Regions from separate parts of the Ancylobacter sp. G4_0304 genome, predicted to be linked through region 3. Evidence: predicted binding sites of a transcription regulator. Region 3 holds the regulator's gene; each other region holds the start of a gene.

Region 1 (4,298 bases), on a different contig from region 3:
CGCCGGCATGGTCGCGGATGCGCTCGGGGAAGCGCGGATTATAGGGCTTGAACTTGAGGTCGGGCCGGTCGACGCCGACGAGCTGGCTGAACTCGTTCAACGCCAGCACGCCGTCGACCAGCATCACCTCGTCGGCCTTGATGCCGAGTTCGCGGGTGACGAAGTTGCGCAGTTCCTCGGGCATGGAAGCATCGACCTCCAGCCGGATCACCGTGCCGAGACGGCGCCGCTTCAGCGCGCTCTCGAACAGGCGCATCAGGTCCTCGGCCTCTTCCTCGACTTCGAGGTCGCTGTCGCGGATGACACGGAAACCGCCCTGGCCCTTCACCTGATAGCCGGGGAACAGGCGGCCGATGAACAGGCCGATCATCTGTTCCAGCGTGATGAAGCGCTGGACGCCGTTCTCGCCGTCCGGCAGCCGGATGAAGCGGTCGATCTTCGCCGGCACGCGGATCAGCGCGTTCATGGCGCGGCCGTCGCTGATGCGCGCGAGCTGGAGCGCCAGCGAGAAGCCGAGATTGGGGATGAACGGGAACGGATGCGCCGGATCGATGGCGAGCGGCGTCAGCACCGGGAAGACGTGGGCGAGGAAGAACTCGTCGAGCACCGCGCGATCGGGCTTGAGCACGTCCGCACCATCGACCAGTTCGACGCCGACAGCCTTCAATTCGACGCGCAGGCCGCGCCAGCGCGCCTGCTGGTCGTTGGCAAGGCCGGCCACCGCCTCGCTGATCAGCGGAAGCTGCTCGGCCGGGGTGAGGCCGTCGGGGCTCTTGCCGCCATAGCCCTCGCGCACCTGCTCCTTGAGGCCGGCCACGCGGACCATGAAGAACTCGTCGAGATTATTCGCCGAGATCGACAGGAAGCGCAGCTGCTCCAGCAGCGGATGGGCGCTGTTCGACGCCTCTTCCAGCACGCGGCGGTTGAACTGGAGCCAGGACAGCTCGCGATTGATGAAGCGTTCCGGGGACGCCATCAGATCGGCTTCCAGGGTCGTCGGCTGCACCGCCTCCGCCGTCTCCGGTACAACTTCCAGCACCGGCTGCCTCTCGGTATCGGCCACGATGTCGGCTCCCTTGCTCTTGCTCGCTACCCGCTTGGTTCGCCGGGAAGTTCGCCGCGCTTCATGACCGCTGGATGACATTGAGATCTTAACCTTAGGTCAACTCAAGTGAATGGGAAGCCGGCGGACGACGCATCGCCCTCCGCCTCGTCGGTTTGCGTGCGCTCGCGCAGCAGTTCGGCCGCCAATGCGCGGGTCAGAGGCCGCTTGCGGGCGAGCGCCTCGCGGTCCAGCGCTGCGACGAGGTCGCGCAGCGCCCCGATGGAGCGCTCGACCCGCGGCAGAAGATAGCTCAGCAGCGCGTCGTCTGGGGAAATCTGCCGGTCGGCGAAAAGTTTCACCGCGACCATGGCCAGCAGACGGTCGTCCGGCGCGCCGAGGCTCACCGCCGGCATCGCCCGCAGCCGCGAGGCGAGATCGCGCGTGGTCACCTCCTGCGCCAACGCGGCCGGCAGGCGGCGCGTGGTGACCAGCACGCTCGCGCGCTGTTCATTGGCGAGATTGATGAGGTGGAACAGCGCCGTCTCATCGAACGGTCCCTCGCCGAGGTCCTCCAGAACCAGCGCGCCGCCGGCCAGCAGCGAGGGCACCGCCGCCGCCTCCAGCTTTGCTGCCGGTAGGACCGGGGCGCCGGCCTCCTCGGCGAAGATCGCGGCGAGATGGGACTTGCCGGAGCCTTCCGGCCCGCTCAGCGCCACCAGTCGCGCCGGCCAGTCCGGCCAGGCATCGATCAGCGCCAGCGCCGCTTCATTGGCGGGAGCGGGCAGGAAATCGGCCCGCGCGCGGCTTTCCGCATGCGGCAGGTCGAGGGGAAGCTGGCGCGTGGCCATGGCCTAGCTCATCAGCCCGTCTTCGGCGGGCGGCTCCTCGCCGGTGTAGAGCGGGCTCGCCAGATATTGCTTGATGGCGAAGCGCACCAGCACGCCTGCCGCCGCCGCCAGCGGCACCGCCAGCAGCAGGCCGAGGAAGCCGAGCAGATAACCGAAGGCCAGCAGGGCGAACATCAGCCACACCGGATGCAGCCCGACGCTCTCGCCCACCAGCTTGGGCTGGAGGATGTAGCCCTCGATGAACTGGCCGAAGAAGAAGATGCACAGCACGACCACGATCATGGTGTAGTCCGGGAAGAACTGCACCACCGCGACGCCGGCCGCCAGCACCAGCCCGGTGAGCGAACCGACATAGGGGATGAAGGTAATCATCCCCGAAACCAGACCGATGACGAAGCCGAAATTCAGCCCCGCGACGGTCAGGCTTAGCGCGTAATAGAGGCCGAGGATCACGCAGACCGCCGACTGGCCGCGCACGAATCCTGCGATCGCGTGATCCATCTCGGTCGCCAGCTCGCGAAGCTGCGGACGCTGCTTCACCGGCAGCCAGGAATCCACCTTGTCGATCATGCCGTTCCAGTCGTTCAGCATGTAGAAGGCGACGACCGGGGTGATGACCAGCAGCGAGAACACCGAGAGCAGCGCCTGCCCGCCGGTCCAGATCGATTGCAGCAGGGTCAGCAGATAGGCCGCGCCTTGGGTGGCGAGGTCGCTGAGCCCCTGCCGGATCTGCGGCATGCGGTCGCCGATCACCGAGCGCAGCCAGTCCGCCTTCTCGCCCGTCGCAAGATTCTGCAGCTTCACGATGTACTCGGGCAGGTTCTGGATGAAGGCGGCGAGTTGCGAGGAGAAGATCGGGAGCACCAGCAGCAGCAGCGCGATGCCGAGCAGCAGGGTCACGGCGATGGTGAGCAGCGAGGCCAGCAGCCGGTTCATGCCCAGCCGCTCAATCCGTGTGGTGACCGGGTTGAGGAAATAGGCCAGCGCCATACCGGCGACGAAGGGCAGCAGCACGCTGGACAGCAGCCAGCAGGCGAGCACGAACACCGCCAGCATCGAAAGCCAGAACGTCACCTGCTTATGCCAGATCATGCTGCCGTCCGAAGGTCCCGAGGGATGCCGCCCGCCCTGCTTCAATACCCGAGCAGGGGTTGAAGTTCGGTTGAGGCCATTGATACAGCAAAATCTTGCGTGTGCGATGCACAAGCGCCGGCGCCCCCATCATTCGCCGCGCCGGCGGGCGCCCCCTCCCTTCGTACCCGTGACGCGGCGGCGACGGCGTGGCACAAGGCGGGAAGCTTCCTGTGCCTCCTGCTCCTTTCGACTGCCGCGATGATCTCCATGCGCTTTTCCGTCCTCACCTCCGCCGTCGTCGCCGCGCTGGTCGGCTTTGGCGGAACCATCGCCATCGTCGTCGCGGCCTCGCAGGCGGCGGGGGCCAATCCGGAGCAGATTTCCTCGGGCGTGGTCGGGCTGTGCCTCTCCATGGCCGCGACCAGCGCCTTCCTCGGCTGGCGCCACAAGCTGCCGATCATCACCGCCTGGTCGACGCCCGGCGCGGCGCTGGTGGCCGGTTCGCAGGGGCTTTCGATCGAGGTCGCGGTCGGCGCCTTCCTCATGGTGGCGGCGCTGATTCTCGTCACCGCCGCGGTGAAGCCGCTCGGCGCGCTGGTTCAGCGCCTGCCGGTGGCGGTGGCCGCCGCTATGCTGGCGGGCGTGCTGTTCCGCTTCTGCACCGCCGTGTTCACCAGCGCGCAGGTCGACCCGATGCTGGTGCTGCCGCTGGTGGTGCTGTTCCTGGTGGCGCGGCGCATCAACCCGTTCGGGGGCGTGCTGGCGGTGCTGGGTGTGGGCATCGCCTTCGCGTTCTTCCTCGGCGAGGTGGCGCCGCTGCCCGAACATATGCCGCTGCCGACGCTCACACTGATCTGGCCCGCATTCGACCTTCAGGCGCTGATCGGCATCGGCCTGCCGCTCTATCTCGTCACCATGGCCTCGCAGAACCTGCCGGGCTTCGCGGTGCTTCAGGCGGCCGGCTACACGCCGCCGACACGCTCGATTCTCGCGGTGACCGGCCTCGCCTCGCTGATCACCGCGCCGTTCGGCTCGCTCACCACCAATCTCGCGGCGATCACCGCCTCGATCTGCACCGGGCCGGACGCCCATCCCGATCCGGCTAAGCGCTGGATGGCGAGCCCGTGCTACGGCCTGTTCTACATCCTGCTCGCCATTGCCGGCGCGGCGCTGGTGGCCCTGATCGCCGCGCTGCCGGCGGCGCTGATTGCCACCTTCGCCGGCCTCGCCTTGCTGGGGCCGCTGGTGAACGCGCTCGGCACCGCGATGGGCGATCCGGCCCGCCGCTTCCCGGCGGTGCTGACGCTCGCGGTCACGGCCTCGGGCGTCTC
Region 2 (4,298 bases), on a different contig from region 3:
CCGGTTCGCCATGGATTCGCCCTTGCGCGTCGCCGCCAGCCGGGCGGCGAGTTCCGCCTCGTCGAGGTCCGGACGCAGGTCGACGGTAAGCTTAGCGGTGCCGTCCCACTCCGCCTCGTCGCGCAGGCGGGCGGAGAGCTCATAGACCGCCCCGCCCTCCAACCCGCTGTCGGTGATCATCGCCTCCCCGCGCACGCGCACGCCGCCGGCAATGAGCGCGATGCGCTTGAGCGGCTGGCCGGCATGGCGGGTGCGGAAGAACTCGCTCCATAGGATGCGCGCGCCGCTGTTCGACGGGCGCAGCGGGATGACACTCACCCCCGCCTCGCGGAACGGGGTCACCCAGCTCCCGTCGCCGCCAAGGCGCGGCCAGCTTGCCCCGCCGAGCGCGAAGATCACGACGTCAGCCGACACCACATGCTCGCCCTGCGGCGTGGCGAAACGCAGCCCGCCCTCTAGCGTCCAGCCGCACCAGTCGTGCCGCGTCTCCAATGTGACGCCGAGCGCACCAAGCCGGCCGAGCCAGGCGCGCAGCAGCGGGGAGGCCTTGAAGCTTTTCGGGAACACCCGGCCGCTGGTGCCGATGAAGGTCGGCTCGCCGAGCCCCTCGACCAGCGCGCGCAGCCGGGCCGGCGGATAGGCGTCGAGCATCGGCGCCAGCCAGTCGCGCGCGCCACTGTAGCGGGCGAGGAAAGTCTCGCGCGACTCGGAATGCGTGATGTTCAGCCCCCCACGCCCGGCGATGAGAAACTTGCGGGCTGGCGAGGCCATGCGCTCATACACGCTCACCCGGCATCCAGCCTCCGCCAGCACCTGCGCGGCGATGAGGCCGGCCGGGCCGGCGCCGATGATGGCGACGTTTCGCCTCCCGGCGGTGAAAGCCGAGTCGTCTCCGATGCTTGCGGTCACGGCTTCACTTCCTGATTCTGGGCGCCTCCGCGCTGAGAAGGCGATTCAACTTGCCGCCATTCCGATTCCGCTGCTGCGCGCATGTCGTTGTTTCTCAAGCCTGATCCGGGTCGGCGACATCGCTGATGCGCAGGCTGGCCTGCGAACGGCCCTGCCAGCTGTCGATGTCGAGCGTTCCGGCGACATGCATCTGCCGTCCCCGGGCCTCCAGCAGCGCCCGGCCCAGCGGCGCATTGGCGGCGCGGAAGGCGACGGCGGAGAGCGTCGCGCCGTCCGAGCCGCGCAGTCGCACCCGCACCTGATCAGTGCTGCCGACCTCCGCAAACACCACGCGATGGGCGGGAAAGGCGAAAACGGGCTGCGGGTTGCCCGCGCCGAACGGCCCGGCGCGCTCCACCGTCTCGATCATCTCCGGCGTCGCCCCGCCAGCCGAAAGCGCGCCGTCGATCGCCAGTTCGTCGACCGCGCGAGCGACATCCACCGCGCTGGAGAGCACCTCCTCAAGATAGGCACGCAGATCACCCAGCCGCTCGCGCTCGATGGTCAGTCCCGCCGCCATGGCGTGGCCGCCGCCCTTCACCAGAAGGCCGCGCTCCACCGCGCCGCGCACGGCGCGCCCGACATCGACGCCGGGGATCGAGCGCGCCGAGCCCGCGCCGGTGGCGCCGGTGAAGGCGATGGCGAAGGCGGGGCGTCCAAACTTTTCCTTCAGCCGCGCCGCCACCAGCCCGACCACGCCGGGGTGCCAGCCCTGCCCGCTGGACAGGATCACCGCCCCCTCCCCCGACAGGCCGAGCGCGGCCTCCGCCTCGGCTTCGGCCTGCGCGACGATGGCGCGTTCCACCTGCTGGCGCTCCGCATTGAGCCGGTCGAGTTCCACCGCGAGCGCCGCCGCCTCGATCGGGTCCTGGCAAAGCAGCAGGCGGGCGCCGAGCGCGGCATCGCCGATGCGCCCGCCAGCATTGATGCGCGGGCCGAGCAGGAAGCCGAGATGCCATGCCTTGGGCGGGCCGGAGAGCCGCGCCGCGTCCATCAGCGCCGTCAGCCCCGGCCGCTGGCGCTTGCGCAGCTGGATAAGGCCCTTGGTGACATAGGCGCGATTGAGGCCGACGAGCGGCACCACATCCGCCACCGTGCCGAGCGCCACCATGTCGAGCGCGGCGAGCAGGTCCGGCTCCGGCCGCGCGGCATTCCACCAGCCGCGACGGCGCAGCTCGCGCACCAGCCCGACCGCGACGACGAACACCAGCCCGACCGCACAGAGATGGCCGAGCCCGGACAGGTCGTCCGCCCGGTTCGGGTTCACCAGCGCCGCGACCTGCGGCAGTTCCTCGCCGGTCTGGTGATGGTCGATCACCACCACGTCGAGGCCGATCTCATGGGCACGGGCGAACGGCTCGAAGCTGGCTGTGCCGCAATCGACCGTCACCAGCAGTGTTGCGCCATTGGCCGCCAGCGCCTCGATGGCGGGGATGTTCGGGCCGTAGCCCTCGAAGATGCGGTCCGGGATGTGGAACGCCGGATCGAGCCCGCCGGCACGCAACACCTCCACGAGCAGCGCGGTCGAGGTGGCGCCGTCGACATCGTAGTCGCCGAACACCGCCACCTGCTCACCCGTCACTACCGCTTCGGCGAGCCGCGCGACGCAGGGCTCCATGTCGGTGAGCGTATCGGGATCGGGCAGCAGGCGCTTGATGGTCGGGTCGAGCCAAGCGTCTACCTCGTCGAGGCTAACGCCGCGCCCGGCGAGCACACGCGCCAGCAGTTCCGGCACGCCATGGCGCTGCACGATCGCCATGGTCGCCTGCGCGCCGCGCACGTCGAGGCGTTCGCGCCAGAAGCGGCCGGTCGCCGAGCGGGCAACGCCGAGGAACGGCCGGGGCGCCGGGGCGGCGGTGGGAAGAACGAGACTCATGGGGGAGAGATAAGCCTCAAGCGCGCGCCCGCGTCGAGCCCGGCGCGACGGGAAGCGGCCACATTCCGCGCCTGCGGGCCGGGAGACGTCATCGAGGGGTCACCTAGACGTAACGCAACGGACACGGATGACGGTCAGGAAAGCGGCGTCGGCCGATCGGTCGACCGTCGACAAGGAGAACCGCTGATGTCCCGCACCCGCCTGCTCGCCGGCGCCGCCCTCGCGCTGATAGCCTTCAGCACCGGCGCGATCGCCGACCAGACCTATCCGGCCACGCTCGCCGGCCATGCCGTGCTTTCGGCCGCGAGCTTCATCGAGATGCCGGCCGATGCACCCGAGGACCTGAAGACCTCCGGCAAGTTCACCACCGGCACCCGCGTCGAGGCCCTCGGCACGGTGATGGGCAAGTCGGCGGGGCGCCCGACCGGCATCTCCCTGCCGTTCAAGGGCCAGCCGCGCCAGGGCCATTCCGGCATCAAGACCATGCCCGACGGCTCGTTCTGGATCATCACCGACAACGGCATGGGCGCGAAGGCTAACAGCCCGGATTCCGCGCTCTACCTCAACCGGTACACCATCGACTGGAAGGCCGGCAGCTTCACCCCGGTCGAAACAGTGTTCCTCACCGATCCCGACAAGAAGGTGCCATTCCGTATCGTCCACGAGGGCACGGAAAAGCGCTACCTCACCGGCGCCGATTTCGATCTCGAAAGCTTCCAGATCATCGACGGGAATTTCTGGATCGGCGAGGAATTCGGCCCCTTTCTGATCAAGGCCGACATGAGCGGCAAGGTGCTCGGCGTGTTCGAGACCGTCGCGGGGGAAATGCCGGTGCGCTCGCCCGATCATTATGCCGTCGCCTCGGCCGGCGCGCCGAACGCCCCCGCCAGCTTCAATGCCCGCCGCTCCAAGGGGTATGAGGGCATGGCTGCCTCCAAGGATGGCCGGTTCCTCTACGCGCTACTCGAGGGCCCGCTCTGGGACACCGACAAGAAGGACTGGCAGAAGACCGCCGACGGCCGCGAGTTCCTGCCGATCCTCGAATTCGACGTGGCCGCGGAGAAATGGACCGGCCGCATGTGGCAGTACGTTCTGGAGCAGAACGGCAACGCCATCGGCGACTTCAACATGATCGACGGCACGACGGGGCTCATCATCGAGCGCGACAATGGCGAAGGCACCGCCGACAAGGCGTGCGCCGAGGGCACCAAGGGCCCGGACTGCTTCCACGACCTCGCGAAGTTCAAGCGCATCTATAAGATCGAGCTGACCGACACCAATGCCGGCGGCCCGGTGCGCAAGATCGGCCATATCGACCTGATGAAGATCGCTGACCCTTCCAGCCTGGCGCGCAAGCCGCTCAATGACGGCGTGCTCACCTTCCCGTTCTTCACCATCGAGAATGTCGACGTGGTCGACGCCAACCATATCGTGGTCGGCAACGACAACAACCTGCCGTTCTCCTCCTCGCGGG
Region 3 (4,298 bases):
TCGCCCGGGGTTCCCTCCCGTTCGAGATAATCGGGCGAGGCCACCAGAACGCGGCGGCTGCGGGCGAGGCGCCAGGCGGTGAGCGGGCTGTCGCGCATCGGCCCGTGGCGGATCACGCCGTCGAAGCCCTCAGCCTGCGCGTCGACCACGCGGTCGTCGAGCTCGATGCTCAGCTCGATCTGCGGATGGCGGCGCAGGAAGGGATAGAGCGCGGGGCCGACATGCAGGGCGGTGAGCGTCACCGGCGCGGAGATGCGCAACGGGCCGGCCAGCGTGCCGCGCCGCTCGGCCAGGGCGGCGGCCGCCGCGTCGAGCCCGCGCAGCGACTGCGCGGCCATCTCTAGAAAGGTCGTCCCGTCTTCGGTCAGCGACAGGCTGCGGGTGGACCGATGTACCAGCCTGGCGCCGAGCTGGCGTTCGAGCTGGGCCAGCCGGTCGCTGACCACCGATTTCGACAGGCGCAGCCGGCGCGCGGCCTCGCTGATCGAGCCGGCCTCGGCGATGGCGACGAAAGCGGCGATGCCGTCGATTTTCATCGTTCGGATTTTCCGGACATGATTTCCATTCTCCTCAGGCTAATCCGAACGCGGTGGCCTTGCCATACTCCTGCGTGACACAGGCCCCCGGAAGCCCCGGCGGCGGATCGTTCATTGCAGGAGAAGTCAATGTCCCGTCTTATCAACAAGGTCGCGCTGGTGACCGGCGCCAGCTCCGGCATCGGCCGCGCGACCGCGGTGCTGTTTGCAAAGGAAGGCGCGAAGGTGGTGCTCGGCGCCCGCCGCCAGCCGGAACTCGACGCGGCGGTCGCCGAGATCGTGGCCGCCGGCGGCGAGGCAGTCGCGCTCGCCGGCGACGTGCGCTCGGAAGACTATGCGCAGGCGCTGGTGGCGCTGGCGGCCGAGCGCTATGGCCGGCTCGACATCGCCTTCAACAATGCTGGCACGCTCGGCGAAAAGGGTCCGAGCACGGGCATTTCCGAGGAGGGCTGGGCCGATACGCTGGCGATCAACCTCACCGGCTCGTTCCTCGGCGCCAAGCACCAGATCGCGCAGATGCTGAAGACCGGCGGCGGGTCGGTGATCTTCACCTCGACCTTCGTCGGCTACACAACCGCCTTTCCGGGCCTTGCCGCCTATGCCGCCTCGAAATCCGGCCTGATCGGGCTCACCCAGGCGCTGGCCGCCGAGTTCGGGCCGCAGGGCATCAGGGTCAATGCCGTGCTGCCCGGCGCGGTGGAGACCGAGATGTACAAGGAAGCCAACGGCACGGCCGAAGCGCAGTCCTTCATCACCGGGCTGCACGCGCTGAAGCGCGTGGCAGCCCCGGAGGAACTGGCGCGCTCGGTGCTGTATCTCGCCTCGGACGATGCGTCCTTCGTTTCGGGCACCGCGCATCTGGTCGATGGCGGGCTCTCGATCACACGGACCTGACGGCACTGTCCGCCTGACGACAACGCCCGCGCGTTTGCGGCGCGCGGGCGATCGTCTTGTCGAAGCGCCAGCCCTCAATGGGGCGGGCGAACATTTCGTTGCGGCGCCTGCGCCCTCAATGGGGCGGGCGAACATTTCGTTGCGGCGCCTGCGCCCTTAATGGGCGCGGGCGAACATTTCGTTGAACGAGTAGCCGGAGCCGCGCACGGTGCGGATCGGGTCGGGCTGGCGCGGGCGGTTCAGCGCCTTGCGCAGGCGGCCGACATGCACGTCCACGGTGCGCTCGTCGATATAGACGTCCTGGCCCCACACGCCGTCGAGAAGCTGCTCGCGGGAATAGACCCGGCCGGGCGACTGCATCAGGAACTCCAGCAGCCGGAACTCGGTCGGCCCCAGATGCAGCTCGCGGCCGGAGCGGTGGACCCGCTTGGTCTCGCGGTCGAGCTCGATGTCGCCGGCACGCAGCAGGGTCGAGATGTGGTCCGGCTTGGCGCGGCGCAGCAGGGCGCGCACCCGCGCCACCAGCTCCGGCACCGAGAACGGCTTCACGACATAATCGTCGGCGCCGGTCGCGAGTCCGCGCACGCGCTCGGTCTCCTCGCCGCGGGCGGTGAGCATCAGCACCGGCATGCGCTCGGTCTCCGGCCGGGCGCGCAGGCGCCGGCACAGCTCGATGCCCGACAGGCCCGGCAGCATCCAGTCGAGGATCACGAGGTCCGGCACGCTCTCGCGCAGCCGGGTCTCGGCCTCGTCGCCGCGCGCCACGCTCTCGACGGCGTAGCCTTCGGATTCGAGGTTGTAGCGCAGAAGGAGGGTGAGGGGCTCCTCATCCTCCACGATCAGAATGTTGGTCGGCATGGTCTATCCTCGCCGCACGCCGCGCCTGACGATCAGGACGGGAACGCCACGGAAGTAAGGCTGGACGTGTCCTGCTTGGGCCGCTCCTCGGTGAGCAGCGTGCCGGTCGCGAGGTAATGCACCGTCTCGGCGATGTTGGTCGCGTGGTCGCCGATGCGCTCGATGTTCTTGGCGCAGAACAGCAGGTGGGTGCACAGCGAGATGTTGCGCGGGTCTTCCATCATGTAGGTGAGGAGTTCGCGGAACAGCGAGGTGTAGAGCACGTCGACCTCGCCGTCGCGCTGCCACACCTCGACCGCCTTGGCGTCGTCGCGGCTGGCATAGGCGTCCAGCACGGTCTTGAGCTGCTCGAACACGATGCCCGACATGTGCTCGACCCCGCGCACCAGCTTCTGCGGGTGGAACTCGCCGGTGAGCGCGAGCACGCGCTTGGCGGTGTTCTTGGCGAGGTCGCCGATGCGCTCCAGATCGTTGGCGATGCGCATGGCGGCCACGATCTCGCGCAGGTCGCCGGCCAGCGGCTGGCGGCGGGCGATGGTGAGGATCGCCTTTTCCTCGATCTCGCGCTGCAGGAGGTCGATCGGGCCGTCGAGCACGATGACCTTCTGGGCGAGCTCGGTGTCGCGCTTGACCAGAGCCGCCACGGAATCGGCCACCAGCCGCTCGGCCTGGCCGCCCATTTCCACGACGCGGCGCCCGATTTCCTTCAGATCGGTGTCGAATGACGAAACGATATGTTCGGTCATGGCATGAACCTCTCTCGTCATTCGCTCAGCCGAAGCGGCCGGTGATGTAGTCGCGGGTGCGGGCTTCGCGGGGATTGGTGAAGATCTCGGCCGAGGGGCCGACCTCGATCAATTCGCCCAGATAGAAGAACGAGGTGATGTCGGCGCAGCGCGCGGCCTGCTGCATGTTGTGCGTCACGATGACGATGGTGAATTCCTGCTTCAGCTCGTCGATCAGGTCCTCGATCTTCGAGGTCGAGATCGGGTCGAGCGCCGAGGTCGGCTCGTCGAGCAGGATCACTTCCGGGCGCACCGCGATGGTGCGCGCGATGCACAGGCGCTGCTGCTGGCCGCCCGACATGCCGAGCGCGGAGGTGTGGAGGCGGTCCTTGGTCTCTTCCCAGATCGCGGCCTTGCGCAGGCACCATTCCACGCGCTCGTCCATCTGCGCCTTGGAGAGGCTCTCATGCAGCCGGACGCCGAAGGCGATGTTGTCGTAGATCGACATCGGGAACGGGGTCGGCTTCTGGAACACCATGCCGATGCGCGAGCGCACGATGGTGGAGTCCAGTTCCTTGCCGAGCAGGTTGATGCCGTCGAACAGGATGGTGCCTTCGGCGCGCTGGCCCGGATACAGCTGGAACATGCGGTTGAAGATGCGCAGCAGCGTGGACTTGCCACAGCCCGAGGGCCCGATCATCGCGGTGACGCGCTTCTCGGGAATCTCGAAGTTGATGTTCTTCAGGGCGTGGTTGTCGCCGTAATAGAAGTTCAGCTTCTCGACCTTGAGCTTGGGCTCGGCCGACGGCGCGGTGGCGCGGTTGACGGCGGAGGCGACGTCGATGGACGTTTCGGGAGCGAAGTTCATGGTCCGTCTCACTTCATCTTCGCCAGCACGAGGCGGGAAACAATGTTGAGGGCGAGCACCCCGGCGGTGATCAGCAGCGCGCCGGCCCAGGCAAGGGCAACCCAGTCCTCGAAGGGGCTGGCGGCATATTGGTAGATCGCGATCGGCAGGCTAGCCATCGGCGCGTTGAGGCTCACCGACCAGCCATTATTGCCGAGCGAGGTGAACAGCAGGGGCGCGGTCTCGCCGGCGGCACGGGCCAGCGCCAGCAGAACGCCGGTGGTGATGCCGGCGCGGGCCGCGCGCCAGGTGATCATGGTCACCACCTTCCACTGCGGCGCGCCGAGCGCGAAGGCGGCCTCGCGCAGGCCGATCGGCACCAGCGCGAGCATGTCCTCGGTGGTGCGCACCACCACGGGGATCACCAGGATCGCCAGC
Region 4 (4,298 bases), on a different contig from region 3:
CATCGGGGCTGCGGGCGACCAGCGAGGGCGCCGCCGCCTGTACCAGCCCGTAGCCGATGGTCCACAGCGCCAGAAAGGCGCCGACCATGGTGAAGGTCCAGCCGTTGGCATAGAGGAACACCGGTACGCCGACGACGAACCACACGTCGCGCGCGCCGAACAGCGCAACGCGGGCGGCCGCTAACAGGTTGATGCCCTTGGACTTGGCGAAGAGTTCGCGGGCGCTGGCGCTGGCCTTGGCCTTGCCCATCATGGCGGGGAGAGAGAACACCACGCCGAGCATGACGAGGAACAGCGCTCCCGCCATCAGCCACAGCCCGTAGCGGAAGCCGACCAGCTGCAGGAGCAGCCCGCCAAGAAAGAAGCCGACGCCCTTCATCGCGTTTTTCGAGCCGGTGAACCAGGCGACCCATTTGAAAAGCCGGCCCTCGGCCTCACCGCCCGCCTGCGCTTCGGTGATCTTGATCGCCGATTTCGAGGCGGTCTTGGTGAGGTCCTTGGCAACGCCGCACACGCCTTGGGCCAGCAGCACCCAGGTGACGAGCAACGCACTGCCCCATTCCGGCGAAACGGCGGAGAGCAGCAGGAAGCCGGAAATTTGCGTCACCAGCCCGACTGTGAGCATGCGGGTGATGCCGTAGCGCGCCGCCAGCCAGCCGCCGATGAAATTGGCGCCGATGCCGGCCGCCTCATAGAGCAGGAACAGGAAGGCCAGCGTGAAGGGCGAATAGCCGAGCTGGAAGAAGGTGAACAGCACCAGCATGCGCAAGGCGCCATCGGTGAGGGTGAAGCCCCAATAGGCCGCCGTCACGATGGCGTAGTTGCGCAGCCCGCTGCCTGAGGAAGCCAACATGGTCAGATTCCGACTTTCTGCATGTGGCAGGCGAGATCGACCATGCGGCAGGCATAGCCCATCTCATTGTCGTACCAGGCGTAGACCTTGAGCAGCGTCTCGTCGGTGACCATGGTCGAGAGGCCATCAACGATGGAGGAGCGGGTATCGCGGGCATAGTCGGCAGACACAAGAGCGCGCGGCTCATAGCCGAGAATGCCCTTGAGCGGCCCCTGCGCAGCAGCGCGAAATAGCTCGTTCACCTCTTCCACACTGGTCGGGCGCTTCATTTCGAACACCGCGTCGGTGAGCGAGGCGTTCAGCACCGGCGCGCGCACCGCGTGACCGTTCAGTTTGCCCTTCAGCTCGGGATAGATCAGCGCGATGGCGGTAGCGCTCCCCGTGGTGGTCGGCTGCAGCGACAGCATGGCGGAACGGGCGCGCCGCAGATCCTTATGGGGGGCGTCGACCACCACATTGGTGTTGGTCGGGTTGTGGATGGTGGTGATCTGGCCGTGGCGGATGCCGATCGCCTCATGGACGACCTTCACCACAGGCGCGAGGCAATTGGTGGTGCAGGACGCCGCCGTGACGATGGGATGCACCGACGGTTCATAGAGATGCTCGTTGACGCCGACCACGACGTTGAGCACCGAGGGGTCCTTGACCGGCGCGGCGACAATGACGCGCTTGGCGCCGCGATCCAGATGCCCTTGGAGGACGGCTGGGGTCAGGAACTTGCCGGTGCATTCCAGCACGACATCGACGCCGAGGTCGCCCCACGGGATATCGCCCGGCGCGGCATGGGCGGAGAAGGAAATCCGCGTGCCATCGATCATGATGGCGTCTTCGCTGGCAACCTCGATCGGCGCGCGCCAGCGACCCTGCACGCTGTCGAATTCGAGGAGATGCGCGGTGGCCGCCGCGCCGCCCTTGATCTCGTTGAAGTGGACCACATCCAGCCGGTTGCCGGCACGCGGATCGTCCCCCTGGCGCTCGGCAGCCCCCGCCGCTGCCCTGAGCGCCAGCCGCCCGATCCGTCCCATGCCGTTAATGCCGACTTTCATGCCCGGAATCCTCTTGGATTGGTAACGCAGCCGGTAGTCACTCGGGGCGACCAGCCATCATTGCGCGATTTCCTTGGCGCCGTAGCAGTCCAGGATGACAGTCCGGTGACACCAAAGGGGGCTGATGGAGGCGTGGCGGTCAATCCGAGAGTTTTGTGATGGCTCGTTCTATTTCCGTTGCCCCCCAAACAAGGTAACCTGACTGGAAAAAGAAGAACTCCAAACAGGAAACGCCATGTCTCGGAAATCCGTCTTCGGGTTGGATCGGCGCGTTTTTTTGACGGGGCCGGCGTCTTTCATCGCCTCCCTTGCGTTATTTTCTCGTCTATCGCATGCCAAAGCATCAGAAATACGCTTCGGGTTAACGCCCGTTTTTCTTACGTCCGATCTAGAATTGCTTGGGCGTCTCCAAACATACCTTGAACGAACGACAGATTTTCCGGTCAATCTGGTTACCCGCCGCACCTATCAGGAAATTGTCGCCCTCCTTATTTCGAGACAGATCGACGCGGCCTGGATCTGCGGCTACCCCTATGTCATGCACGAGACCGAGCTTCAGTTGGTCGCCGTACCGCGATGGCGTGGCAGGCTGCTGTATCAGTCCTATCTGATCGTCGATGCCGATCGTCGCGCCGAAGGTCTTTCCGACCTCAAGGGCGATGTGCACGCTTTCTCGGACCCCGATTCCAATTCCGGTTTCCTTGTCACGCGCGCGGCTCTGGCCGAGGCTCATGCCCGACCGGAGACGTTCTTCGAGCGGACATTCTTCACCTATGGCCATAGGAACGTCATTCGCGCTGTCGCATCCGGGCTCGCCATGTCAGGATCGGTGGACGGCTATGTCTATGAGGTCGTCGCCGAACTGGAGCCGGAACTCACGGCCCGCACCCGCATCATCCGGCGTTCCGAATGGCTCGGCTTCCCGCCAATCGCCGCGCCGCGAGTCGCCGTGGACAAGGAGCACCTCGCGCGACTGTCCGCTGCCCTGCTGAATATGTCCGAAGACATGGAAGGACGCGCGATCCTCGCCATGTTGCGCCTCGACAGTTTTGCGCGTGAGGACGCCGACCTCTTCGACACGATCGCTACGAAGGCGGCCCTCGTAGCGCTTGAGGGCTAGTCGATGCGGGCGTCGGTCAATCCTCGCAATTGGCCCGTGACACTGAAGGTGCCTCTGGCCGTGGCCGCGCTCATGGTGCTCGTCGGCGTCGTTCTTTCCGAACGTGTGCTGTCGCGCCTCGACGACACTCAGGAGCGCCATCTTCGTGAGCTGACCCAGAGCTATCTCGACGGGCTGTCTTCTGCGGCCGCGCCCTCGATCCTACGCGACGATGTCTGGGAAGTTTTCGACGCAATCGAGCGGGCGCAGCAGCTCAACAAGAGCCTGCGGCCGGTCGAGGCAATTGTCGCCAATGCCGACAATCGTGTGATTGCCGCTTCCGATCCGCGCGCCCATCCCGTTGGCGCAATGGTGTCGTCATCAATCATCGCCGCCACCGGCCGGGAGACCTTCCGCTTCGATTCCGGTGCGGATCGGGCCCATGCCCAGCGCGAACTCTCCTACCCCGGGCGAAAAGTAGGGACGATCTATGCGAGCTTCGACACCCGCCATCTGGCGATCGAGCGACGGGATGTGCTGACGGCGCTCATACTGACCAACGGGGTTCTGACCTTTCTCCTGGCGGCGGCGGGCTGGCTGCTGGTTGCGCGGATGATGCGGCCGATCCGTATCCTGTCCGACCATTTGGGCAATGCGCGCGAGAATCATGTGGCGGCGATCGCGCCGGACATCGTTGCCGCCAGCCATGGCGAGTTTGGCCGTCTCTTTCAGGCATACAACGAACTGGTGCATTCGACGGCCGAGCGGCAGGAACTGTCAAAGCGCCTCGCCGAGGAAGAGCGCCTCGGCAGCCTCGGGCGGCTGGCGTCGGCGCTGGCCCACGAGATCAACAATCCGCTTGGAGGCCTCTTCAATGCGCTCGCGACCGTCAAGAGCCATGGCCAGATCGAAAGCGTCCGCGTCGGATCGGTGGGCCTGCTCGAACGCGGCTTGGTTGGCATACGCGACGTGGTGCGCACGACACTCGCGCTGTACCGGACCGATGACACCCGACGCCATCTGATGGCTGCGGACATCGACGATCTCGGCCTTCTCGTCGCGCCCGAAGCCCGGCGACGCGGGATCAGTGTCACCATCGTCAACACGCTGGACAACAGCATCCCGCTCCCCAGTACGCCGATCCGGCAGGCCGTGCTGAATCTGTTGCTTAACGCCGTCGCGGCAGCACCCGAAGGCTCGACCGTCGCCCTCTCGGCGGCGGTGACAGACCGGCGGCTACTGGTGGAAGTGCGGGACCGCGGTCGAGGATTACCACACGAAGCCGCCGCACTGCTGACCG

What was found. The regulator PhoB, encoded in region 3, activates phosphate uptake and scavenging genes when phosphate is short. The targets are predictions, from matches to a motif close to TGTCATNNANCTGTCAT.
Region 1: VRZ77_RS16170 (RNA degradosome polyphosphate kinase) is a predicted target of PhoB. The motif match lies at 1,127-1,143, and genes of this name have one in related genera.
Region 2: VRZ77_RS08470 (esterase-like activity of phytase family protein) is a predicted target of PhoB. The motif match lies at 2,911-2,927, and genes of this name have one in related genera.
Region 4: VRZ77_RS18145 (ArsJ-associated glyceraldehyde-3-phosphate dehydrogenase) is a predicted target of PhoB. The motif match lies at 1,994-2,010, and genes of this name have one in related genera.

What each region holds. Positions count from the first base shown of each region.
Region 1 is NZ_JAZDRM010000029.1:25,960-30,257, reverse strand. Features, by position in the region: gene VRZ77_RS16170 (RNA degradosome polyphosphate kinase) at 1-976, opposite strand, end outside; gene VRZ77_RS16165 (chromosomal replication initiator DnaA) at 1,168-1,893, opposite strand; gene VRZ77_RS16160 (AI-2E family transporter) at 1,897-2,985, opposite strand; gene VRZ77_RS16155 (benzoate/H(+) symporter BenE family transporter) at 3,235-4,298, shown strand, end outside.
Region 2 is NZ_JAZDRM010000011.1:69,420-73,717, forward strand. Features, by position in the region: gene VRZ77_RS08460 (NAD(P)/FAD-dependent oxidoreductase) at 1-909, opposite strand, end outside; gene recJ (single-stranded-DNA-specific exonuclease RecJ) at 1,004-2,824, opposite strand; gene VRZ77_RS08470 (esterase-like activity of phytase family protein) at 3,011-4,298, shown strand, end outside.
Region 3 is NZ_JAZDRM010000007.1:86,216-90,513, reverse strand. Features, by position in the region: gene VRZ77_RS06010 (LysR family transcriptional regulator) at 1-536, opposite strand, end outside; gene VRZ77_RS06005 (SDR family oxidoreductase) at 666-1,430, shown strand; gene phoB (phosphate regulon transcriptional regulator PhoB) at 1,587-2,288, opposite strand; gene phoU (phosphate signaling complex protein PhoU) at 2,321-3,034, opposite strand; gene pstB (phosphate ABC transporter ATP-binding protein PstB) at 3,060-3,881, opposite strand; gene pstA (phosphate ABC transporter permease PstA) at 3,890-4,298, opposite strand, start outside.
Region 4 is NZ_JAZDRM010000037.1:17,027-21,324, reverse strand. Features, by position in the region: gene arsJ (organoarsenical effux MFS transporter ArsJ) at 1-853, opposite strand, end outside; gene VRZ77_RS18145 (ArsJ-associated glyceraldehyde-3-phosphate dehydrogenase) at 856-1,899, opposite strand; gene VRZ77_RS18140 (PhnD/SsuA/transferrin family substrate-binding protein) at 2,135-3,019, shown strand; gene VRZ77_RS18135 (sensor histidine kinase) at 3,080-4,298, shown strand, end outside.